DNA from 3 places in the Ruminococcus sp. AF20-12LB genome. Region 1 is predicted to be linked to each of the others. Evidence: predicted binding sites of a transcription regulator. Region 1 holds the regulator's gene; each other region holds the start of a gene.
The links. The regulator NrdR, encoded in region 1, represses ribonucleotide reductase genes. The targets are predictions, from matches to a motif close to CACNANATNTNGTG.

Region 1 (7,964 bases):
CCTCAAGCTCTACAAAAAGAGGCGGCTCGATTGCGAATACCTCGCCGTTATGAGAGCAAACCTTAACCATCTCATTATCCTTAACGAATTTCAGAGAATCGCCAACCTGATCCTCTGTAAGACCAACCTGATCATATGTCTCTGTATTCATGAAGTAATATAAACCACCATCCTGATACAGATACTGCATATCTACACGCTCAATACGTGCTGCCGGGAATTTCTCTGTAGGACGGAAGGATTTCTCTAATACAGAGCCTGTGATAACGTTCTTGTATTTTGTTCTTACAAAGGCTGCGCCTTTTCCTGGTTTTACATGCTGGAATTCAACGATCTGACATACGTTTCCATCAATTTCAAGTGTGATACCATTTTTGAAATCACCTGCTGAAATCATAAATATTTCCTCCTTAATATATGCGGTTCTTTTTCGCTATGGATTATTCTATAATACCTTTTGCCATTTTTCAACTGTTTTTTTGTTTAAGCCTTCAATTTTTCTTCAATTTCTGCGATCAGCTCATCAAAAGGCTTCACTCCTGTGACAACTTTAATGTCCGCAAACTTCTCATAAACCGGATCTCTCTGTTTCAGAAGTTTCTTGATCTTCTCTTCTTTATTCTCAGTTCCTTCCAGTGTAGGATTGTTGCTTCCTTCCAGACGTTTGATCAACGTTGCAGCAGAACCTTTCAGATAGATGATCGTTCCCATACTCTGGAGATATTTCTGGTTCTGCTCCTGAAGAGGCAATCCCGCACTTACAGAGATCACCTTGCGTTCACTGTCTGTGGACAGTTCCTTGACTGCCATAGTCTCCAACGCACGATAAAATGCTTCTCCAAAGCGTTCAAATACCTCCTTTACTGACATGTTCATTTTTTTCACGATCAGTCTGTCCACGTCAATAAACGGAAGCCCCAGGTCCTTCGCCAGTCTCTTTCCAACTCGTGTCTTTCCTGAACCCATAAAGCCGATGATTACAATATGGTTCATGAATTCTTTCCCTCCTCTTTTTGGTAAAAATGTAATACTATTTTTTCCAGATATCGCTTCAGCACGATCTGGATCTCCTCTTTTGGATGAATCGGTTTCACAAGGATCGTCCGGATCCCCGCCCTCTTTGCTCCATAAATATCCGTAAACAGCTGATCTCCTATAAAGATCGTCCTGTCAAGATCGATTCCAATCACCTGGCAGGCTTTCTTATAATTTTTTCCAGCCGGTTTATGGGCATTTTCTATAAAATCCCCCTCTACTGCTTTGGCAAAGGGTTCTACACGAGGTTTCTGGTTATTGGATACAAAACAGTATCGAAACCCGATAGCCCTTAGCTTTTCAAACAGTTTCTTTGCCCGGGCATCCGCCGGTGCCCCGTGGGGAACAATAGTATTATCGATATCAAAGAGAAGCCCTCTGTATCCTTCTCTGTAAAGCTTCTCATAATCGATACCATACGCAGAATCCAGATATTCATCCGGAAAAAAGCATCTGAACATCTATTCCACCTCAGTCCTTTCCTATCGCTCGCAAAGAGGAACATACTCTGCTTCCGGAAGGACATTCTTATATGCAGGACGGATAATCTTATCCACATTGATAAGCTCTTCCATACGATGTGCGCTCCAGCCTACAATACGTGCAATGGCAAACATCGGTGTATAAAGCTCCAGAGGCAGATCCAGCATGCTGTAAACAAATCCGCTGTAAAAATCCACATTGGCACTGACGCCCTTATAGATCTTACGTTCCTCTGCAATAACCTTTGGTGCAAGACGCTCTACTGTAGCATACAGCTGATAATCCTTCATTCTGCCCTTTTCTCTTGCAAGCTGTTCTACATAGCCTTTAAAGACTTCTGCACGTGGATCGGAAACAGAATAGATCGCATGTCCCATACCATAGATCAGTCCACGCTTATCAAAAGCCTCTTTATGAAGAAGCTTCTTAAGATATGCACTGATTTCCTCTTCATCACTGTAGTCATGTACATGTTTACGCATATCGTTAAACATTTTTACGACTTTGATGTTGGCACCGCCGTGTTTCGGGCCTTTCAAAGAGCCCAGTGCTGCCGCGATCGCAGAATACGTATCTGTCCCGGAAGAGGAAACCACATGTGTAGTAAAGGTAGAGTTATTACCACCACCATGCTCCATATGAAGGATCAGAGCAATATCAAGGATCTCTGCCTCCAATGCCGTATACTTCTTATCTGGTCTTAACAGACGCAGGATATTTTCAGCTGTGGAAAGCTCCTTTTTAGGCTGATGGATATAAAGACTCTTTCCTTTCTCATAGTGGTTATAGGCCTGATATGCATAAACAGATAACAATGGGAAAACGCTGATCAGGTTGATACACTGACGGAGCACATTCTCCAGTTCAATATTATCCGGGTCTTTATCATAGGAATAAAGCGTCAGCACGCTTCTTGACAGAGCGTTCATAATATCTCTGGACGGTGCCTTCATAATGACATCCCTTACAAAATTCCGCGGCAGCATACGCTGATTCGCAAGAATCCCGGAGAACTCATTCAGCTCTTCCTGATTCGGAAGCTTTCCGAAAAGAAGCAGATAGGTTACTTCCTCAAAGCCGAAGCGCCGGTCATTGATAAATCCATTTGTCAGATCCTTAATATCATACCCACGATAAGAAAGCTTACCTGCACAGGGAACCTCTTTTCCATCCACAATCTTTGTTGCCTGAACATTGGAAACCTGGGTCAGTCCTGCAAGGACACCCTTTCCATTCAGGTCACGCAAGCCTCGCTTGACATCGTATTTGCCATATAAAGACAGATCCAGTTTGTCATTCTCACGACAGATCTGGGTAAGTTTCTCAATCTCAGGTGTCACTTTCATGTTGAATTTGCTCATCAGTTATTTCCCCTTTCGATTTCTGTTTTATTGCTGTTCGATAACGGTCCCTCCTCATTCCCCTCTCAAGCAATTTTGGTCTTATTTGTATATCCCGGCATAGCTGGCCGGGATATTTCAGATATATTATAACATTTTTTTCTGTTCCGGTCTATGCCGAAAATATAACCGAATACCTGCTTTACAGTTTATCGGTTATGAACCGGCAGCGAATGTGGATCGCAAACCTCCTCTTATCTATCTGCGATCAGACCTGCTTATATGTAGCAAAAAACTCTTTCATCTTCTTCATTGCCTTGTCAAGCTGGCGTATATCCGGCAGATAAACAATGCGGAAGTGATCCGGCTGATTCCAGTTGAAGCCCTTGCCCGGAACAACAAGCACCTGTTTCTCATGAAGAAAATCCAAAGCAAACTGTTCATCATTGAAAATATTAAATTTCTCAGTATCGATCTTCGGGAATATATAAAATGCCGCATGTGGTTTTACAACGGAAATTCCCGGAATATCATTCAGTGCCTTGTAAATAAAGTCTCTCTGCTCATAAACACGTCCGCCCGGCTGAATATATTCATTGACACTCTGATATCCGCCAAGTGCGGTCTGTACAATGGACTGTGCCGGAACATTTGAACAGAGACGCATGGACGAGAGCATATTGATTCCCTCTATATAACCCTTTGCCTTACTTTTTGCACCACTTAAGATCATCCATCCGATGCGGAAACCTGCGATCATATGAGACTTGGACAATCCTGAAAACGTTACACAGAACACATCAGGTGCAAGGGATGCAATAGAAGTATGTTTATATCCATCCATAACAAGACGGTCATATATCTCATCAGAAAAGATGATCAGCTCATTTTCTCTTGCAATGTCTGCAATCTGTTCCAGGATCTCCTTCGGATATACTGCACCTGTAGGGTTATTGGGATTGATGATAACGATCGCCTTGGTCCTTGGTGTGATCTTGCTCTTGATATCCTCAATATCCGGATACCAGTCAGACTGTTCGTCACAGATATAATGAACTACATTTCCGCCTGCCAGTGTTGCAGTAGCTGTCCACAGCGGATAATCCGGAGCCGGGATCAGGATCTCATCCCCGTTATCAAGCAACGCCTGCATACAAAGGTTGATCAGTTCACTGACACCATTTCCCGTATAAATATCATTAATGGTAACTCCCGGGATCCCGCGAAGCTGTGCATACTGCATGATCGCTTTTCTTGCAGAAAAAATGCCCTTGGAGTCAGAATATCCCTGGGAAGTACGGACATTACTCAGCATATCCAGGATCACTTCCTGAGGTGCTGAAAACCCAAACGGATACGGATTACCAATATTCAGCTTCAGAATCTCCATTCCATCTTCTTCCATTCTGGCAGCTTCATCCACAACCGGTCCGCGCACATCGTACAGCACGTTGTCAAGCTTTGATGATTTCCCGAATGTTCTCATAAAAACCACTCCTCTTCTAATTTTCACTATTATTTAACCATTTTAATTTCATAGTCAAAAATATTTATTCTATATCATCTCACATTTAGGCTTTCAACGCAAGAAATAAAAATTTAAAAAAAATAAACTTAGCACTTCCCTTTTTTAGCATGTTAATGTATAATAGCACTCGAATTTAGTTTTCAACGCAATTTAATATGTGATGAGGAGGAAACAACTATGTCTTACACAGAAGAAGTTTATGAAAGAGTTGTAGCACAGAATCCTGGCGAGCCAGAATTCCATCAGGCAGTTAAGGAAGTTCTCGATTCCCTTAAAGTTGTAATTGACAAAAATGAGGAAGAATATCGTAAACTTTCCATCCTTGAGCGTCTTGTAGAGCCAGAGAGAATCATCTCCTTCAAAGTACCGTGGATCGATGACAACGGAACTGTACAGGTTAACAAAGGATATCGCGTTCAGTTCAACAGCGCCATCGGACCATACAAAGGTGGTTTAAGATTCCATCCTTCTGTAAATCAGGGTATCCTGAAATTCCTTGGTTTTGAGCAGATTTTCAAAAACTCTCTTACAGGCCTTCCGATCGGCGGTGGAAAAGGTGGCTCCAACTTCGATCCTAAGGGTAAATCTGACAGAGAGGTTATGGCATTCTGCCAGAGCTTTATGACCGAGCTTTGCAAATATATCGGCGCAGATACAGATGTTCCGGCCGGTGATATCGGTGTCGGCGGACGTGAGATCGGTTATCTCTTTGGACAGTACAAGAGAATCCGTGGCCTTTATGAGGGTGTCCTTACAGGAAAGGGTCTTTCCTTCGGAGGTTCCCTGATCCGTACAGAGGCTACCGGTTACGGTGTTGTATACATGCTCAACGAGATCGCCAAAGCTCACAATGATTCCGTAGAAGGAAAAACAATCGTTGTAACAGGTTCCGGTAATGTAGCTATCTATGCTGTTGAAAAGGCTACTCAGCTTGGTGCCAAGGTTGTTGCAATGAACGACTCCAACGGATACATCTACGATCCGAACGGAATCAACCTTGACGTCGTAAAGGATATCAAAGAAGTAAAACGTGGACGTATCAAAGAATATGCAGACCGTGTTGAGGGTGCTACCTACACAGAGGGACTTGGCATCTGGAACATCAAATGTGATATTTACCTTCCATGTGCTACTCAGAACGAACTTGGCCTTGACGGAGCTAAAACACTGGTTGCAAATGGCTGCAAATACGTCGTTGAAGGTGCAAACATGCCTACTACTCTTGATGCAACAACATACCTTCAGGAGAACGGTGTTCTCTTCATGCCTGGTAAAGCCGCAAACGCTGGCGGTGTTGCCACATCCGCGCTGGAGATGAGCCAGAACTCCATGAGACTTTCCTGGACAAGAGAAGAGGTTGATGAGAAGCTCCACAACATCATGATCGATATTTTCCACAAAGCTGATGACGCTGCTAAGCGTTACGGTATGGAAGACAACTATGTTGTAGGTGCAAACATCGCCGGCTTCGAAAAAGTTGTTGATGCTATGAAAGCTCAGGGTATTGTTTAATTAAGTTTTCTGAATCATTAACGTATATTTATAGCAGGGACCGCAGAGGATTTTTCCCAGGCGGTTCCTGTTTTTTATATCCACTTTTACGATCTTTGAAAAATCAAACATTCATGTTTCAAAAAAGGCCGACTGTCTTTTGACAATCGGCCTGGAATTTCCTGTACTTGCGGTCTGTTCATTTAATCTCTTAATTGATCAGTTTCTTCAGCTCATCCATAAAGGTACTGACATCTTTAAACTCTCTGTATACAGACGCAAAGCGTACATACGCTACCGCATCCAGATCCTTCAGATGTTCCATAACGATCTCTCCGATCTTGGTACTGCTGATCTCACGGTCTTCTGACCGGAAAATATCTCCTTCTATGGAATCGATCATCTCTTCCACTCTCTCAATGGGAATAGGGCGCTTATAACAGGCACGAAGAACACCATCCTGAATTTTGGAACGTTTATAGCTTTCCCGGTTCTGGTCCTTCTTGATCACAGTCAGTGGAATCGTTTCCACCTTCTCATAAGTTGTAAAACGCTTTCCGCAGGCATCACAGAGACGGCGGCGGCGAATGGAATTGGTATCCTCTACAGGTCTGGAATCTACAACCCTTGTATTATCCTGGTTACAGAACGGACATCTCACGGAACTCTCCCCCTTTCCGGATCAGTAAATCATTACTAAATTCGTTTTTATTATAAAATAAATGCATATAATGTGTCAATAATCGGACTTGCATAAATTTTACAGATTTTCCATAAAATCATACCAGGTGATGAATTTATGCGCATCTGTGAGCTGAAACAAAAAGAAGTGATCAATATCCATACCTGCCGTAGTCTTGGCTGCCCTCTTGATGTGGAATTCTGCTGTGAAACCGCACGCCTGAAATCCCTGATCATGCCAGAACCCGGGAAATTTTGCTGGTGTTTTTCCAAAGAAAATGAATATTCCATTCCATGGGACTGCATCCGCCAGATCGGCGAAGATATCATCCTTGTCGATTTTCGTAATGAAAGACTGCTATCCGGAGAATAAATGTTACTGTTCACTTCGTTCTCAGTAACACGCTTCGCGATGCACAGAATTTATGCTGATCGCATAAATTCGCGCGGTATGTCTCGGGTTTTCCGTGACCTTTGCTCACAAAAAACACCTCGCGGGATATCGCCAATGAACAGTAACGAATAAATATCTCCTTGTTGTCAAGGCCCTTTATTTTTTATATTTTTCCTGAAAAAGTATATTTCCATTGCCCTCTGAGAATCATCTTAATGTACCGACAAGACAAGGAGGATTCTAAGATGGCACTGAATAAAGTTGAAATCTGCGGAGTAAATACCTCAACCCTTCCCGTTCTCGATCAGGAAGAAAAGGTGGAGCTCTTTAAAAGGATCAAAGCTGGCGATGAAGAAGCCAGGGAATTGTACATCAAAGGCAATCTGCGGCTTGTTTTAAGCGTGATCCGGCGTTTTCAAAACAGCAGTGAAAATTCGGATGACCTTTTTCAGATCGGCTGCATCGGCCTGATCAAAGCAATCGATAATTTCGACACCACTCTTCAGGTAAAATTTTCCACCTATGCAGTTCCCATGATCATCGGAGAGATCCGAAGATATCTCCGTGATAACAACAGCATACGGGTCAGCCGTTCTCTGCGTGATATCGCTTACAAAACCATCTATACCCGGGAAAACTATATGCGACAACATCTCAAAGAACCTACCATTGCAGAAATCGCTGATGAGATCGGTATCGACAAGGAAATGATCGTCTATGCCATGGATGCGATCCAGAGCCCGGTAAGCCTTTTTGAGCCCGTGTATTCCGAAGGCGGAGATACCCTATATGTTATGGATCAGATCAGTGATAAAAAGAATCTGGAAGAGAACTGGGTAGAGGATATTTCTCTCCGAGATGCCATGAACCGGCTTGGAGAGCGGGAACGGCACATTATCGATCTCCGCTTCTACGAGGGAAAAACCCAAATGGAGGTAGCTGATGAAATCGGTATCTCCCAGGCTCAGGTCAGCCGACTTGAAAAACATGCTCTTCGCAGTATGCGAAATTA
Region 2 (7,964 bases), on a different contig from region 1:
TTCATTCTGTGCAGTTACCGACAATTCCATATCAGCCTCTGCAGCCTCCACGTCCAGCATAGGCGAGATCCCCTCTGCGATCACCAGCTCTTCCCCGTTTTCTTCTGTCAGGAGAAAGGTTCCCGCACTGGTACAGTCCTTCTGAAGCGGTTCCTCCTGAGTCACAGGATAACTGCTTTTCTCTGCCGGAAAACGGTATTCCTGACGCAGGATCAGCGGGATCCGGAAAAAGATCTCATCCTGCCCGTCCTGTTCCACGTTCAGCATGATTTTCAGCTTTGTGATCTCTGTAGCTTCACCACTCTGGCTTCTTACAGAAATCTGCTGTGCAGCCATATTTTTCGGGACAGAATCCGTTTCCGGAACAAAATACTCCGAAATATACGTGACCAGCGTCAGTTTTTGAATCTCCTCAGACTCATATTCCTCTTCGTCACCTACATTTTCTTCTCCGGACGCCGTTCCTTTCGGTGTGAGCGGACCCGTTTTCTCCTGCTCTTCATCCTCCGGCTGTACTGTTTCCCCGGATGCCAGCTGCTCCACGTGCTCATATCCTTCCTCCATTTCTATTCCGATTCCTTCCACAACCTTATTCACCGGCAGCTCCTGTTCTGTCTCTTCTTTCTGCCAGCCATCCTCCGTCAGCTCCTGTTCTGTTTCTTCTTCCTTCTGCCAGTCATCCTCTGGCAGCTCCTGTTCTGTTTCTTCCTTCTGCCAGTCATCCTCCGGCAGCTCCTGTTCTGTTTCTTCTTTCTGCCAGTCATCCTCCGGCAGCTCCTGTTCTGTTTCTTCTTCCTGCTCCACCGATGGATCTTCAGTCTCCTGAAGTTCATCGTCCCACTTCTCATTTTTCTCCTTATCCTCCGAAAACCTTCTCCCGGACAGCCATTCATTCAAGCCGCGGATTCGGATTCCAAGCTCCGCCTGTCCGGATTCTCTATCTTTCCAGAACACACTCTGATCGATAAACGGTACCTGTCCCGACAAAAAATCTGCTCCCAGGATCAGCTTCGGTTCTATTGTTCCTCCCAACATGACTCCTGTCAGCACTGTCACAATTCCGACTTTCTTCATCTGTTTCCATATTCTGTTTTTCATGGCTCTTCCTCATTTCTGCCTGATCTGGCATTTCTTATACACATGTTTTTTTTACAGAAACTTACTTTTCCACAGACAAAGGCATCCCTCCCCGGCAAATGGTGCATGATCAGTGTTTTTTCGATAAAATAAAATGGATTTCTGCATCGAAACGATGCGTGAACAGATCCCGCAGAATGCAGGATCAAGACTTTTTCAATGTATCACATTCCCAGACCATGTGCAACCGGATATAAAAATTATAAAGTTTGTTTAAACTTTCTTTATAAATTTTCCATTTCTTTTAGATTAACGACATATTTTAAACATATTTTCTCTATATAATAGGTGTTGGATAGATGAAAAACCACTCTCTATCTCCCCCCTCAAAAAATAGTAAGAAGCAAACCGTCTGACCGAATCAGGCGGTTTGTTGCTGTTCACACTGTTCTCAGTAACACACTTCGAGATGCACAGAATTTATGCTGATCGCGTAAATTCATGCGGTATGCCTCGGGTTTTCTGTGACCTTCGCTCACAAAAAACACCTCGCGGAATATTACCAGTGAACAACAATGACAGTTTTTCCGGTCTTGGAAAACACTCGATTTTCTATTGCATTTCCCACATAGGTCTTTTATAATAAAATATAATACTCGTTACTGGATACAGTAACTGATTTCATTCCAATTTTAAAGAGAAACGAGGTATTTCCTATGAGCGAAAAAACCGTAGTAGTTGCATTAGGCCACCGGGCACTTGGCACCACACTTCCAGAGCAAAAAACAGCTACAAAACTCGCAGCGAAGGTAATCGCAGATCTGGTAGAGGAGGGAACCCGCGTGGTGATCTCCCACAGCAACGGTCCGCAGGTAGGGATGATCCACACCGCAATGAATGAATTCGGTAAGGCACATCCTGATTATACATTTGCACCAATGTCCGTATGTTCCGCCATGAGTCAGGGTTATATCGGCTATGACCTTCAGAACGCCATTCGTGCCGAGCTTATCTCCAGAGGAATCTACAAACCGGTCAGCACAGTTCTGACACAGGTTGTCATCGATCCATACGATGAAGCATTCGCAGAGCCGGAGAAGATCATTGGACGTGTTCTCAACGCAGAAGAGGCCGAGGCTGAAGAAGAAAAAGGAAACTTTGTTACAAAGGTGGGCGAGGGCCAGTACCGACGTATCCTTGCAGCACCGAAGCCACAGAAGATTGTAGAGATCGAAACCGTGAAGGTCCTCTCTGCTGCAGAGCAGATCGTCATTGCTGCAGGCGGCGGCGGAATCCCGGTTCTTGAGCAGGGAACTCAGCTGAATGGTGCCAGTGCCATCATCGAGAAAGACCTGGCAGCAGGACTTCTTGCAGAAGAACTGAACGCTGACACTCTGATGATCCTTACAAGCGTCGAGAAAGTAAGCCTTGACCATAATACGGATCATGAATCTTATCTGGATACTATTTCCACAGAAGATGCCAAGAAATATATTGCCGGCAAACAGTTTGCGGCAGGCTCCATGCTTCCTAAAATCGAAGCAGGTGTTTCCTTTGTGGAGAAGGGAACCGGACGCCGTACCATCATCACAGACATGGCCCATGCAAAAGACGGCTACCGTGAGAAGACCGGAACTATCATTAAATAATCATTTTACGGACTCAGAATACAAAGTGAAATGTGAACCTTCACTTTACATGAAAATATCCCGCAGACGGCTGCTGGTCTTACCGGCAGCTCTGCGGGATATTTTTTATACCGTCTGGCTGTCCGATCACTGTTCCACAGTTGATCGGACAGTCAGCATTTACATAGATTTTCGCTCAGCGATCTCAGCCATCTTCGCCTCATTCAGGCGGGTATCTCCATGGACACGGCTGTAGGAAAGATATCCGTTCATACGGTCGATCTTGGTCAGGTTTCTGGAACCGCAGACAGGGCATATATCCATCTCCAGCTCCTCATGTCCACAATCGTCACAGTATGCAAGAGAAAGGTTCACTCCCTCATAATATCCCAAATCCATGGCTCTGCGGATCAGCGTACGGATAGCTTCTTTGTTGTATCCGATCGGATAACGTACATACTGTATCTTACCGCCATTGCAGAGCTCCCAGAAACGTCCCTCCAGATCCTGTTTCTCGATTGGAGTCACATCCTCTGTTACATGGCAATGAAAGCTGTTGCTCACATACGGTCTGTCAGAAACGCCCTCGATGATTCCATACATCTTACGGAACTGCTCTACCTGAAGGCCACAGAGACTCTCTGCCGGTGTTCCGTAGATCGCATAAAGATAACCGTCTTCCTTCTTGTACTGATTTACCTTGTCATTGATATATTTCAGGACTTCCAGAGCAAACGCCCCATCCTCGGCAATAGATTTGCCATTATAAAGCTCCTGAAGCTCATTTAATGCTGTGATACCGAAGGAAGCTGTCATAGGCTTCAGAATCTTACCGATCTTTTCATTCGGTTTCAGATGTCCGCCGTAGAAACCGCCTTCACAGTATGCAAGCGGGTTGGTGGATGCACGCATCTGTCCCAGATATTCGTAAGTGCGGATATGCAGGTTACGGATCATTTCCAGATAGAAATCCAGAACCTCATAGAAATCTCTGCTCTCTGCTCTGGCCTTGGCAAGGATCATCGGAAGATGAAGACTTACCGCACCAATGTTAAAACGTCCCACAAAAACAGGCGTATCATTCTCATCCGCCGGCTCCATACCGCCACGCTCATACCACGGACTTAAGAAAGCACGGCATCCCATCGGGCTGATGACCTTCTTGTATTTCCTGTACATACTGGAAATGTATCCCGCACCGGACATAGACAGCCAGTCCGGATACATAGTCTTGGAGGAACACTCCACACCAGCCTCAAAAATATCCTCACAACACTTTCCGGGACCATGGATCTCCTTGTCATAAAGGAATACGATTTTCGGGAAAAGTACCGGTTTCTTATGTCCGGCCTTCCCCTGTCCTCCCTGATGGACCTCAAGAAGGGAAATCGTGCACATCTTCTCAAACTGCTCGGTTCCGAGACCAAGTGTCACCGTAACAAACGGATAATCCCCTCTGGAAGAACCGACGGTATTCAGCTTGTACTCAATTCCCTGCCATCCCTGATCATAATCCCTGCGGACCTTATCAAGAGCATATTCAATAGCTCGCTCCTCGCGGCCACTCCAGCTCTCATCCGAGTATTTCATAAATTCGGAAATATATTTATCATAGCTTTTCTTTGCATACGGTGCCAGGATCTTATCAACCTCCGGCACTGTAAAGCCACCATACTGCTGTGCTGCTGTACTGAGAATGATATCCCCCATAACATCAAAGGCTGTATCCAGAGTCTTCGGCTCGTTATACCAGACATTGCCCATCTCAAAACCGCCACTTAAAACAGCTGCCACATCGAACAGACAGCAATTCATGGTATCCAGACGTGCAGACTGGTCATGAATATAAATGTAGCCGTCCTTACATGCCTGAAGCTCATTACGGTTCATAAAAAACTTCCGATAGAGTTCCTTGTTCAGCTCATTAAAGATCAGGCTTCGTTTCGTGGCAACAAGGGCACTGTCTGTATTGGCATTACTTTTATCACCTATATAACGGATTGCCTGACTCTTGGTATATACATCATCCATCATATGGATAAAATCCAGCTTGTAATTCCGATAATCACGGTAGCTCTTGGCAACTGCCGGATTCACACGCTCCAGAGCCCCCTCCACGATGTTGTGCATCTCCTGGATCTCGATCTCATTCTTTCCAAGGGAATCCGCATGCTCCTGGGCAAAACGGCAGATAAAATCCTTCTCCTCGTCTGAAAAAGTATAAAGAATACGCTCTGCGGATTTGTTCACGGCAGCCACGATCTTCTGCGGATTAAACTCCTCTCTTGTCCCATCTTTTTTGATCACATATAACATTGCTCATCCCTCCCTGTGCTATATATAAGCCGCTATGCTAAAATACTATATATAGTACCTATATTCTCTATATATTGTTTTTCATCTATATGTTGTGCTAGGCATGAGTATAACACAGCTGAGAAGAAAAGAAAAGGGATATTTCTGTATACACAAAAATACAGACACTTAGCACTGCCTGATCTCACTGCTGAAATATTCTCACAAATTCGTTCCGATCCAGTCTGCAAGGAAATCCCATAATTTAGGAAACAGCATGGCCAGTGTCACTATGATCCATATGATCCATCCTGCCCCGCTGTTTTTCTGATCTTTTTTCTGCTGTTTTTTCCCCTGATCTAAAACTCCCGTATGATTCCTGCCCACCATTGTTTTGTTCCTGGTATTATCTGCAGCAGCAGTCTTACGTCCGGCTGCTGCACCTGTATTCCGGCTTCCGGCTGAATTCCGATTCAAATCTGTATTGCGGCTTGCATTCGTATTCCGGTTCGCGTTCGTATTCCGGTTCACATTTGTATTCCGGTTTACGTTTGTATTCCGGTTTACGTTTCCGTTATGTTGTGTTGTTTGATCAGCATCCTGTCCATACCGCCGCATCATATCCCTCACTTTGGCGGAAGCATGTTTATAATGTACCTCCCGGGGCTCATTCAGATGATATAACGCCTCATCATTTCTGTAAGGCATCCCACATAATGAACACCTGCCATTTACAACCTTACCCCCACAAACCTGACACCTTTCACCTGCCATAAACTCCCTCCATTCTATCCGTTAAAACGGATATTTATATTTCCATCGTAAACATAAGCATTCTTTTTTCAGTATATCACACCAGGCATTTAATACCCAGTATTTTTCTACGATACCCCAAAAGACTTCCCCTCTCATTATATTGCCACTCCACCCATTTTCTGCTATAATACCCCACAGAGCAATAAGCATAAAAATCATCAGGAGGAGCCGATAATGAATACAATCACGATTCCCGCAACCTATCATGCAGACCTGAACCTCCATGACACACAGATTGCGATCAAAACAGTAAAAGATTTCTTCCAGCAGACACTCTCACAGAAGCTGAACCTTCTCCGAGTATCCGCCCCGACATTTGTAGCCCCGGAATCCGGCCTTAATGACAACCTTAATGGTGTAGAACGCCCGGTAAGTTTTGATATCAAATCTATCGAAGGAAGCAACGCCGAGATCGTACACTCCCTTGCCAAATGGAAACGCTACGCACTGAAAAAATACGGATTTTCTCACGGAGAGGGTCTTTACACAGATATGATAGCAATCCGCCGGGATGAAGATCTGGACAATATCCACTCCGTTTACGTAGACCAGTGGGACTGGGAAAAGATCATCTCCAAAGAAGAGCGTTCCATTGAAATTCTCAAGGAAACCGTACGCACCATTTACAGTGTCCTTCGTAAAACCGAGAAATACATGGCTGTACAATATGACTACATCGAGGAGATCCTTCCAAAGGATATCTTCTTTATCACAACTCAGGAGCTTCTTGACATGTATCCGGACTGCACACCGAAGGAACGTGAATATCGGATCACCCGTGAAAAAGGCGCTGTCTTCCTTATGAAGGTCGGCAAAACCCTCAACAACGGCGAACGCCACGACGGACGTGCCCCGGACTATGATGACTGGGAACTGAACGGTGATATCCTCGTGTACTATCCGGTACTTGACATTGCCCTTGAGCTTTCATCAATGGGAATCCGTGTTGACGAGGACGCACTTGACCGCCAGCTCACCGAAGCAGGCTGTGATGACCGAAGAGAACTTCCATTCCAGAAAGCTATCCTGAACAAAGAGCTTCCGTACACCATCGGCGGTGGTATCGGACAGTCCAGGATCTGTATGTTCTTCCTTCGTAAAGCACACATAGGAGAAGTACATGTCTCTCTCTGGCCGAAGGAGATCACAGATGTTGCAGAGACACACGGACTTCAGCTTCTCTAAAAACAGCTTACAGATTTATTTATAATTTTTGCGGAAATGAGGTAATAACGTGAACATTCTGTTTTTTCTGATTCCCAAAAGCGAAGTAGCCTACATCTTTGAGGATGAAACTCTTCGCCAGACCCTCGAAAAAATGGAGCACCGCAAGTACTCCTGCATTCCTATCCTCACCATGGACGGCAAATATCTCGGCACTATCTCAGAGGGAGATCTCCTCTGGGGCATGCGCCGTGCAGATATTCACGACATCAAGGAAACAGAGGGAATCCCGATCATGGCGATCCCACGCCGTGCCACCTATAAACCAGTCCATGCTAATTCTAATATGGAAGACCTCCTGGATCGCGCCATTAATCAGAACTTCGTGCCGGTGGTAGATGACCAGGGCTCCTTCATCGGGATCATAACCAGAAAATCTATCATCAAATACTGTTACAACGAAATAAAAACCGCACAGAAAACTGCCGGTGAAGAAATCCACTGAGCAGCAAAAAAAGGATGGCCCTCCGTTCCTGCACAGGCAGGAATCGGAAGCCATCCTTTTTTGATCCGGCAGTTGTATTCCGGATTTTTATTTAATTTTTTCGCGAATCATACTCAGTGCATCTTCATCTGCCACAACCGTAAGATCCGGGTGAAGCTGCAGGATAGATGCCGGAACCTTCGGTGTGATCGGTCCGTACAGGGAATTATACAGAGCTTCTGCCTTGGATGTTCCCGTTGCCACAAGAAGGATCTTTTTTGCAGCCATGATATTCCTGATTCCCATAGTGTAGGCCTGTTTCGGGACCTCAGCCATGCTTTCAAAAAACCTTGAATTGGCTCTAATGGTACTTTCTGTCAGATCCACACAATGCGTTTCTTTTTCAAAGGCATCTCCCGGCTCATTGAAGCCGATGTGTCCGTTCCCGCCGATACCGAGCAGTTGCATGTCCACGCCTCCGGTTTGCCGGATGATTTCGT
Region 3 (7,964 bases), on a different contig from region 1:
GCACTTCTCCTGATACAAGCAAGTCCTCACCCACTGCTTATTGCTTTTCGCAACTCTGCAGGGAACTTACTTAATTCAGTTAAATATCACAGAACATAAATCTCATATCAGGGAACAGGCCCGCTATGCGGGCCGCCTTTCCCGTCCGCCCTCATCCATCGGCTCAGCCTTGAATTCCCGATACAGTCGAATCCATCGCCCCATCAATAACGTATCACACACCACAACGTACGCTCCAAAAAGCGTGCCCGGAAAGGGGGAGCGCGAGGAGGAAAAACGGGCTTCGCAACTTTGAGTGCTTTCCCCCTCGCAAATTTCCGCCGGGAAACAATTCCCGGATTCCCCACGCGGTATCACAGCGGTATATATTCATACATTAAAGTGTAACACTTTCAATCATTAAACCCATGTATAAGTATACCATCCCGCCATGAAATGTCAACCACCTTTCCCCAAAAACAAAAATCTCCCCAAAAAACCTAAGAACAAAAAGACAAAAATAAAAAGAATATATAAAAAAGACCAGACGCACATCCAAACAGACATACGTCCAGCCATTTTAATTACAATTTACAATTGCCCCGAAGAGCTCAATCCAGCTCTTCATCTACATACTTCTGAATGTTAGAAGCATTCACATACTTCTTAACCTGTGCCCCGTCAGTGATCACAAGTGTAGGCGCCTGACGGATCCCATACTGCTTGACAAGCTCGGGATTCTGCTCAGCATCGATGATCTCCAGTTCTTCTCCTTCAAGCATTTTCTTTGCCATACGGCAGTTCGGACAGGTGCTGGTCGTAAAAAGATATTTATGAGATTCCACAGGCTGGATCTCCACCTCGTCACCCTTCATGGTCATCACACTGGTGTGGACCTTTTTCAGCTGGGAATGGGTAATATCATAGAGGGTACGATTCTTGTACTCCTGGGTCTTACCATCATTCCAGTTCTGTACAGGACGGTAATATCCTGTGATACGGCTGTAAACCTCAGCCTTCTTTCCACATTTCGGACAGGTGAAATGCTCGCCGCTGATGTAGCCGTGCTCCTGACATACGGAATAGGTCGGTGAGATAGTGTAATAGGGCAGGCGATAATTCTCTGCAATCTTACGTACCAGAGCTGCCGCTGCCTTCCAGTCTGGAAGCTTCTCCCCAAGGAATGCATGGAATACGGTTCCTGAAGTATACAGAGTCTGCAGATCGTCCTGAATATCCAGTGCGTCAAAAATATCCGCAGTGTAATCAACCGGCAGATGAGAACTATTTGTGTAATACGGGGTGTCGCCCTCTTTTCCTGCTGTTTTGATATCCGGATAACGACTTCTGTCGTGTTTGGCAAGACGGTATGCAGTGGACTCTGCCGGTGTTGCCTCCAGGTTGAAAAGCTCTCCCGGATACTGCTCCTGATAGTCTGAAAGACGGTTTCTCATATGCTCCAGAACCTCTTTTGTAAACTTCTGGGTTTCCGGATCTGTCATGTCTTTTTTCAGCCAGCAGGCATTTAAGCCCGCTTCGTTCATTCCCACAAGACCGATGGTGGAAAAATGGTTGTTAAAGCTTCCAAGATATCTCTTCGTGTACGGATACAGTCCCTCATCCAGAAGCCTGCTGATCACATCTCTCTTGATATGAAGAGATCTTGCGGAGATATCCATCATGTGGTCCAGGCGCTGATAAAATTCCTTCGGCGTTCTGGAAAGATATGCGATACGCGGCATATTGATGGTAACAACGCCTACAGAGCCTGTGCTCTCACCGGAGCCAAAGAATCCACCGCTCTTTTTACGGAGCTCACGAAGATCCAGACGGAGGCGGCAGCACATGCTGCGGATGTCGCTTGGCTTCATATCACTGTTGATATAATTGGAAAAATACGGAGTACCGTACTTGGAAGTCATCTCAAAAAGAAGACGGTTGTTCTCGGTATCAGACCAGTCAAATTCCTTTGTGATGGAATAGGTCGGGATCGGATACTGGAATCCACGTCCGTTGGCATCTCCCTCGATCATGGTCTCGATAAATGCCTTGTTGACCATATCCATTTCTTTCTTACAGTCCTTATATTTGAAATCCATGTCCTTGCCGCCTACGATAGCCGGAAGCTCTGCAAGGTCGTCCGGAACGGTCCAGTCCAGTGTAATGTTGGAAAACGGTGCCTGAGTACCCCAGCGGCTTGGAGTATTTACGCCATATACAAAGGACTCAATACATTTTTTAACCTCCGGATAGGAAAGGTTGTCTGACTTTACAAAAGGTGCCAGATAAGTATCAAAGGATGAAAATGCCTGTGCGCCTGCCCACTCGTTCTGCATGATACCCAGGAAATTCACCATCTGGTTACAGAGTACACTTAAATGCTTTGCAGGTGCAGAAGTGATCTTACCCTCAATACCGCCAAGTCCCTCTCGGATCAGCTGCTTCAGGGACCAGCCTGCACAGTAACCGGTCAGCATGGACAGATCATGGATATGGATATCTGCATTTCTGTGTGCATCTGCGATCTCGTTGTCATAGATCTCAGACAGCCAGTAGTTTGCGGTAACTGCTCCGGAGTTGCTTAAGATCAGACCTCCTACAGAATAAGTAACCGTTGAGTTCTCCTTTACACGCCAGTCCTCAACCTTTACATAGCTGTTTACGATCTCTTTATAGTCAAGGATGGTAGATTTCATATTGCGGATCTTCTCACGCTGCTTCCGATAAAGGATATACGCCTTGGCAACATCAGAATATCCGGCCTGGATCAGTACGTTCTCCACACTGTCCTGGATATCCTCAACAGAAATCCGGTTGTTCTCGATCTTATTCTGAAAATCCGCTGTAACACGAAGTCCCAGAAGATCGATCATATCCGAACTGTAATTCTTGCCTTTGGCATCAAATGCCTTGTCAATTGCCGCGGTGATCTTCCCCATTTTGAATTCGTCTAATTCACCGTCTCTTTTTACTACCTGAAACATAAGAAAATGCCTCCCTCATGCATTTATTTATAAGCGGATATTCCATTCCGCCTCACTTGCCTGCTTACGAACACACTCCGTTTCACGATCTGTGTTCAAAGCGCTGTAGGCTTATTGTATCAGACACGCCTCTTTGCGTCAACATAAAAAGCACCATATATAGTGCCCGTTTTGTTCACGGTACTATATATGGTACTGAGTAGATATTTTAACATTATGTGACTTTCGGATAGATTTCCCGCGGAACTCTTGCTTTTACAGCAATCCCGCCTTCGGTATACTCTTCCGAAAGAAGCTGTCCATACTCACGGATCAGCTGTATCTGACCGGCCTCCGAATAAGGAAAAAGCCGTTCCATATAAATCTGTCCTTCTGCTAGGATCTCTGAAAGAAGCTGCTTAAATTCCTCAAGCCCTTCTCCTGTCTGTGCGGAAATCTTCAGCGTATGGTCTGCCCGGAGATCCCGGAAGCTCTCCCCGGAAACACGGTCCTGCTTGTTAAAAAGTGTGATCGTCTTTTTTCCCAGGGCACCAAGCTCTTTCAGGGTTTCATATACGATATGCATCTGCATCTCCGCCTGAGGATTGGATGCATCTACCACATGAATGATATAATCCGCATATTTGGCTTCCTCCAGAGTACTCTTGAAGGCTTCCACCAGATTGTGCGGAAGCTTGCGAATAAAGCCTACGGTATCCGTAAGAAGAAGCTGCTGTCCGTCATCCAGCGTCAGAATACGGGTAGTCGGATCCAGTGTGGCAAACAGCTTATCCTCCGAAAGCACCGAGGCGCCTGTCAGTGTATTCAGAAGCGTTGACTTTCCTGCATTGGTATAACCGACAATGGCTGCTGTCTTCAGATTTCCCACAGCTCTTCTGGAACGGATCAGCTCTCTGTGCTTTTCCACCTGGGAAAGCTCCTGCTTCAGTGCGGAAATCCTGTTCCGGATCAGACGACGGTCTGTCTCCAGCTTTTTCTCACCGGGGCCTCTGGTTCCGATTCCTCCTCCAAGTCGCGAAAGAGAAGAACGAAGTCCCACAAGACGTGCAGACCGATAACGAAGCTGTGCAAGCTCTACCTGGATCTTGCCTTCACTTGTGACAGCACGCTTCGCAAAAATGTCAAGGATCAGCAGGGTACGATCCATAACCTTGCACTCCAGCTCCCGTTCCAGATTATTCATCTGGGCAGGAGAAAGCTCATCGTCACAGATCACACCATTGGCATCCAGGGCATAGAGAAGACCTTTTACCTCTTCGATCTTGCCTTTTCCGATATAGGTTCCCGGATGTACGGCCTCACGATTCTGAATGATCCTGCCTGCAACCGCCGCACCTGCCGTAGCCGCAAGTTCTCCAAGCTCATCCAGGGATTCCTCCATGTCATCCCCCCGATCTGCCTGAACACCGATCAGGATAACCCTGTCCTGTATTTCCTCAAAATATTCCATATCAGCCCTCCGAAGACGTTCTGGTTTTCAGGAAAGCCCGCTCTTTTTTTGCAGCGGAATCTTCAGGGAACATCTCAATATATTCCTGGACCTTGGTCAGTGCAGTAGCAAAATCCAGCTTTTTCTCATAGGCTACGATCTCATTGAACAGGAGGCTCTGCATCTCGTCTGTGGCAGCTGTCGGAAGGCCTTTTGTGATGTTATCAAGAGCGGAATCATAATCTCCGCTTCGGATATCGCACAGTGCCAGGCCATTATAGCCCTTGGCGGAATCACCCACTGCGGAAATATACTGCTTGTACATTGCCTTGGCATTTTCCACATCATCCTGGGCAAGATATACCATTCCCAGAAGAAGCAATGCTTCCGTATTATCCTTCTTGGTTGCTTCCAGAAGCTCTTTTTTTGCGTTGCTGTAGTCTTCCATATAATAGTAGACACGGCCTCTGTCACAGTGGTCCTGGGCATCCTTGGCCTCAGAAGAAAGAGCAGCTTCCAGATATCTGGTCCCGTCCGCTTCCATATCCTTGTCCAGATATGCCTCATAGATCTCGATCGCCATATCATAGGTGGAATCTTCTCCATAAGCCTGTTTGAAGTTAGATGCAGCTTCTTCGTAGGAATCCATGGCAAGGGCAACCTTTCCGGTGAGGAAATAACTACCTGCATCCATGGAAAAATCTTCTCCAAGTGTCTGACAGTCTGCCATGGCATCCTCGTATTTTCCAGACTTCAGCTCTGCAGTAGCCCGATAGGACAGGATATCCTTACGAAGGCTTTTGCTTACTTTATCGCAGTTCAGAGCTTCCGTGAAGCTATTCACCGCATCCTCATATTTGCCAAGACGCAGGCTTGCGATACCTGCCCCACGATAGGACTGTGCCAGCTTCACTCCGTTCTGGATAGAGCTCTGGTACTCCTCCAGGGCATACTTGTAGCTTCCCTGGGAAAGATCCTTTCCGGCCTGTTCATATATTTTTGTTTTTTCACTGCCGCAGCCGCCCAGAAGCAAAACTCCTGTAACGGCTGCAAGAATCAATACGGTCTTTGTTTTTTTCATGGAATTCCTTATTCTACAACAAGCCCTTCGGCTTCCATCACATCAACAACGCTGTCCACATATTTATGGCAAAGATCATCCGTTCCCGCTTCTACCATAACACGGATCAGCGGCTCTGTACCGCTCTCACGTACCAGGATACGTCCGTCATCGCCAAGTGCCTCCGCAGCTGCCTCAATGGCTGCTTTTACCTTTTCGTTCTCCAGTGCTGTTTTCTTGTCGGAAACACGCACATTCCTGAGAAGCTGCGGATAAACCTTCATCTCCTTTGCAAGGTCACAGAGTGTGGCCTTCTGATCCACACATGCCTCCATGATCATAAGAGAAGTCAGGATCCCGTCACCGGTAGCGGAATAGCGGCTGAAGATGATATGTCCGGACTGTTCACCACCGATACTGTAATTGTTTTCCATCATGTTCTCGGCAACGTATTTGTCACCAACTGCTGTCTGCTCATAGTCGATGCCTTCACGCTCCAGAGACTTGTAAAGACCAAGATTGGACATAACGGTTGTTACAACTGTATTTCCGTTGAGCTGGCCTTTCTCTCTTAAATATTTGCCGCACACATACATGATCTTGTCACCGTCAATGATGTTTCCGCGATGGTCTACGGCGATACAGCGGTCTGCGTCACCATCATATGCAAAACCGATATCCAGACCTTTATCTACCACGAACTGTCTCAGAACTTCAATGTGTGTGGAACCGCAGCCACGGTTGATGTTGGTTCCGTTTGGCTCATTGTTGATCACATAGGTTTTTGCACGAAGTGCGTCAAAAACACTCTTGGCAATGGCGGATGAGCTTCCGTTGGAGCAATCCAGTCCAACCTTGATATTTTTGAAATCATGGCATGGGATAGAGATCAGATGTCCGATATAACGATTTCTTCCGGATGCAAAATCCACAGTACAGCCGATATCTTCTCCGGTTGCCAGCGGAAGTTCCTCGATCTCGCCGTCCAGATATGCCTCAATACGTGCTTCAATATCTGCGGAAATCTTCTGTCCGTTCTCATTAAGGACCTTGATCCCATTATCATTAAACGGATTATGGCTTGCGGAAATCATGATACCGCAGTCAAAATCTTCTGTACGTACCACATAGGATACACTTGGAGTTGTGGTTACATGAAGCAGATATGCATCTGCGCCGGATGCGGTAAGTCCTGCCGCAAGGGCATACTCAAACATGTAGCTGCTTCTTCTTGTATCCTTGCCGATCACGATCTTCGCCTTGTGATCTCTGCCGTAATACCAGCCGAGATAACGTCCCACGCGAAATGCATGATCTGCCGTAAGTTTTACATTTGCTTCACCACGAAAACCATCTGTTCCGAAATATTTACCCATAATGTTCTCCTTTATTACTGATACAGTCCTTCCGGATAAACGCCGTCATCTGTAAGCTTTTTGAATGCAGCCTGTACAGATGCCTTATCCTCCTGATAAGTAACACCGAACCACTCGTCCTTTGTCTCAAGAACATCTACCGCTGCTTTTCCGGAATGGATCAGCTGGTCGATAAGCTCAGGAAGAAGATACTCTTTTTTGATGTCTCCCTCTTTGATCCCACCAAGGAACTCAACGAAGCCTTTCTCAAGGATCTCCATAAATTCCGGTGTCAGTCCCCACATATTCATGGAAACAAGGCTCTTTGTATCCAGCGTTTCTGCTGTACCATCGTCATTTCTTGTCTCTGCGCCGTCTGCTGTCTTGAAGATGTTATGTGTCTCTGTAACGCCCACAAGCTTGCCGCCCTCAATATGGCACACTCCTCTTGTGACGCTTCCGTTATCACTTAATGTATTTCCAAGGCGGAAACCTGCCATGCAGATGTGCATCGGGCCATCCTGCGGATGATCCTGTACCAGGTAGTCATGCACCTTTACGTAGGCTTCTTTTCCATAGTAGTCATCTGCATTGATAACAGCGAATGGCTCGGAAAGGACTTTCTTTGCTGCCAGCACAGCGTGTCCGGTTCCCCATGGTTTGGTACGGTCTGCCGGTTTTGTAAAATCGCCCGGAAGATCATCGATCTCCTGGAATGCATAAGCAACTTCTGTAATTTTGGAGATACGATCTCCAATTACCTTTTTGAATTCATCTTCAAGGTCTTTGCGGATGATAAATACGACCTTGTTGAATCCTGCCTCCAGTGCATCATGGATGGAATAGTCCATAATGATCTCGCCTTTCGGGCCTACCGGTGCAAGCTGCTTGATTCCTTTTCCAAAACGACTGCCGATACCGGCTGCCATGATCACCAATGCTGTCTTTTTCATTTTCGTTTCCTCCTGATTTATTATAATTTTTTGAACTCTGTAGCTGTAATCAGCGCTTACTCCTGTTCATTCAGCTTTGTCAGCTTCACTGCCTGGTCTGCTGCGATCAGACTGTCAATGATCTCATCCAGATCTCCGTTAAGGATATTCTCAAGACGATGAAGGGTAAGCTTGATCCTGTGGTCTGTTACACGTCCCTGAGGG

Region 2: the regulator NrdR is predicted to act here: its motif matches at 5,065-5,078, upstream of nrdD (anaerobic ribonucleoside-triphosphate reductase).
Region 3: the regulator NrdR is predicted to act here: its motif matches at 3,115-3,128, upstream of DWX61_RS01260 (ribonucleoside triphosphate reductase).

What each region holds. Positions count from the first base shown of each region.
Region 1 is NZ_QUGH01000004.1:187,982-195,945, reverse strand. It holds gene efp (elongation factor P) at 1-397, opposite strand, end outside; gene DWX61_RS06975 (shikimate kinase) at 484-993, opposite strand; gene DWX61_RS06970 (YqeG family HAD IIIA-type phosphatase) at 990-1,496, opposite strand; gene DWX61_RS06965 (citrate/2-methylcitrate synthase) at 1,518-2,879, opposite strand; gene DWX61_RS06960 (aminotransferase class I/II-fold pyridoxal phosphate-dependent enzyme) at 3,127-4,344, opposite strand; gene gdhA (NADP-specific glutamate dehydrogenase) at 4,564-5,898, shown strand; gene nrdR (transcriptional regulator NrdR) at 6,089-6,538, opposite strand; gene DWX61_RS06945 (YlmC/YmxH family sporulation protein) at 6,677-6,931, shown strand; gene sigG (RNA polymerase sporulation sigma factor SigG) at 7,198-7,964, shown strand, end outside.
Region 2 is NZ_QUGH01000001.1:302,589-310,552, reverse strand. It holds gene DWX61_RS01375 (CLIPPER-2 domain-containing protein) at 1-1,098, opposite strand, end outside; gene arcC (carbamate kinase) at 1,794-2,726, shown strand; gene nrdD (anaerobic ribonucleoside-triphosphate reductase) at 2,886-5,021, opposite strand; gene DWX61_RS01360 (hypothetical protein) at 5,223-5,774, opposite strand; gene asnA (aspartate--ammonia ligase) at 5,991-7,001, shown strand; gene DWX61_RS01345 (CBS domain-containing protein) at 7,051-7,485, shown strand; gene nagB (glucosamine-6-phosphate deaminase) at 7,573-7,964, opposite strand, start outside.
Region 3 is NZ_QUGH01000001.1:280,544-288,507, reverse strand. It holds gene DWX61_RS01260 (ribonucleoside triphosphate reductase) at 591-2,963, opposite strand; gene hflX (GTPase HflX) at 3,178-4,413, opposite strand; gene DWX61_RS01250 (tetratricopeptide repeat protein) at 4,415-5,473, opposite strand; gene glmM (phosphoglucosamine mutase) at 5,482-6,828, opposite strand; gene DWX61_RS01240 (nucleotidyltransferase family protein) at 6,843-7,760, opposite strand; gene prfA (peptide chain release factor 1) at 7,817-7,964, opposite strand, start outside.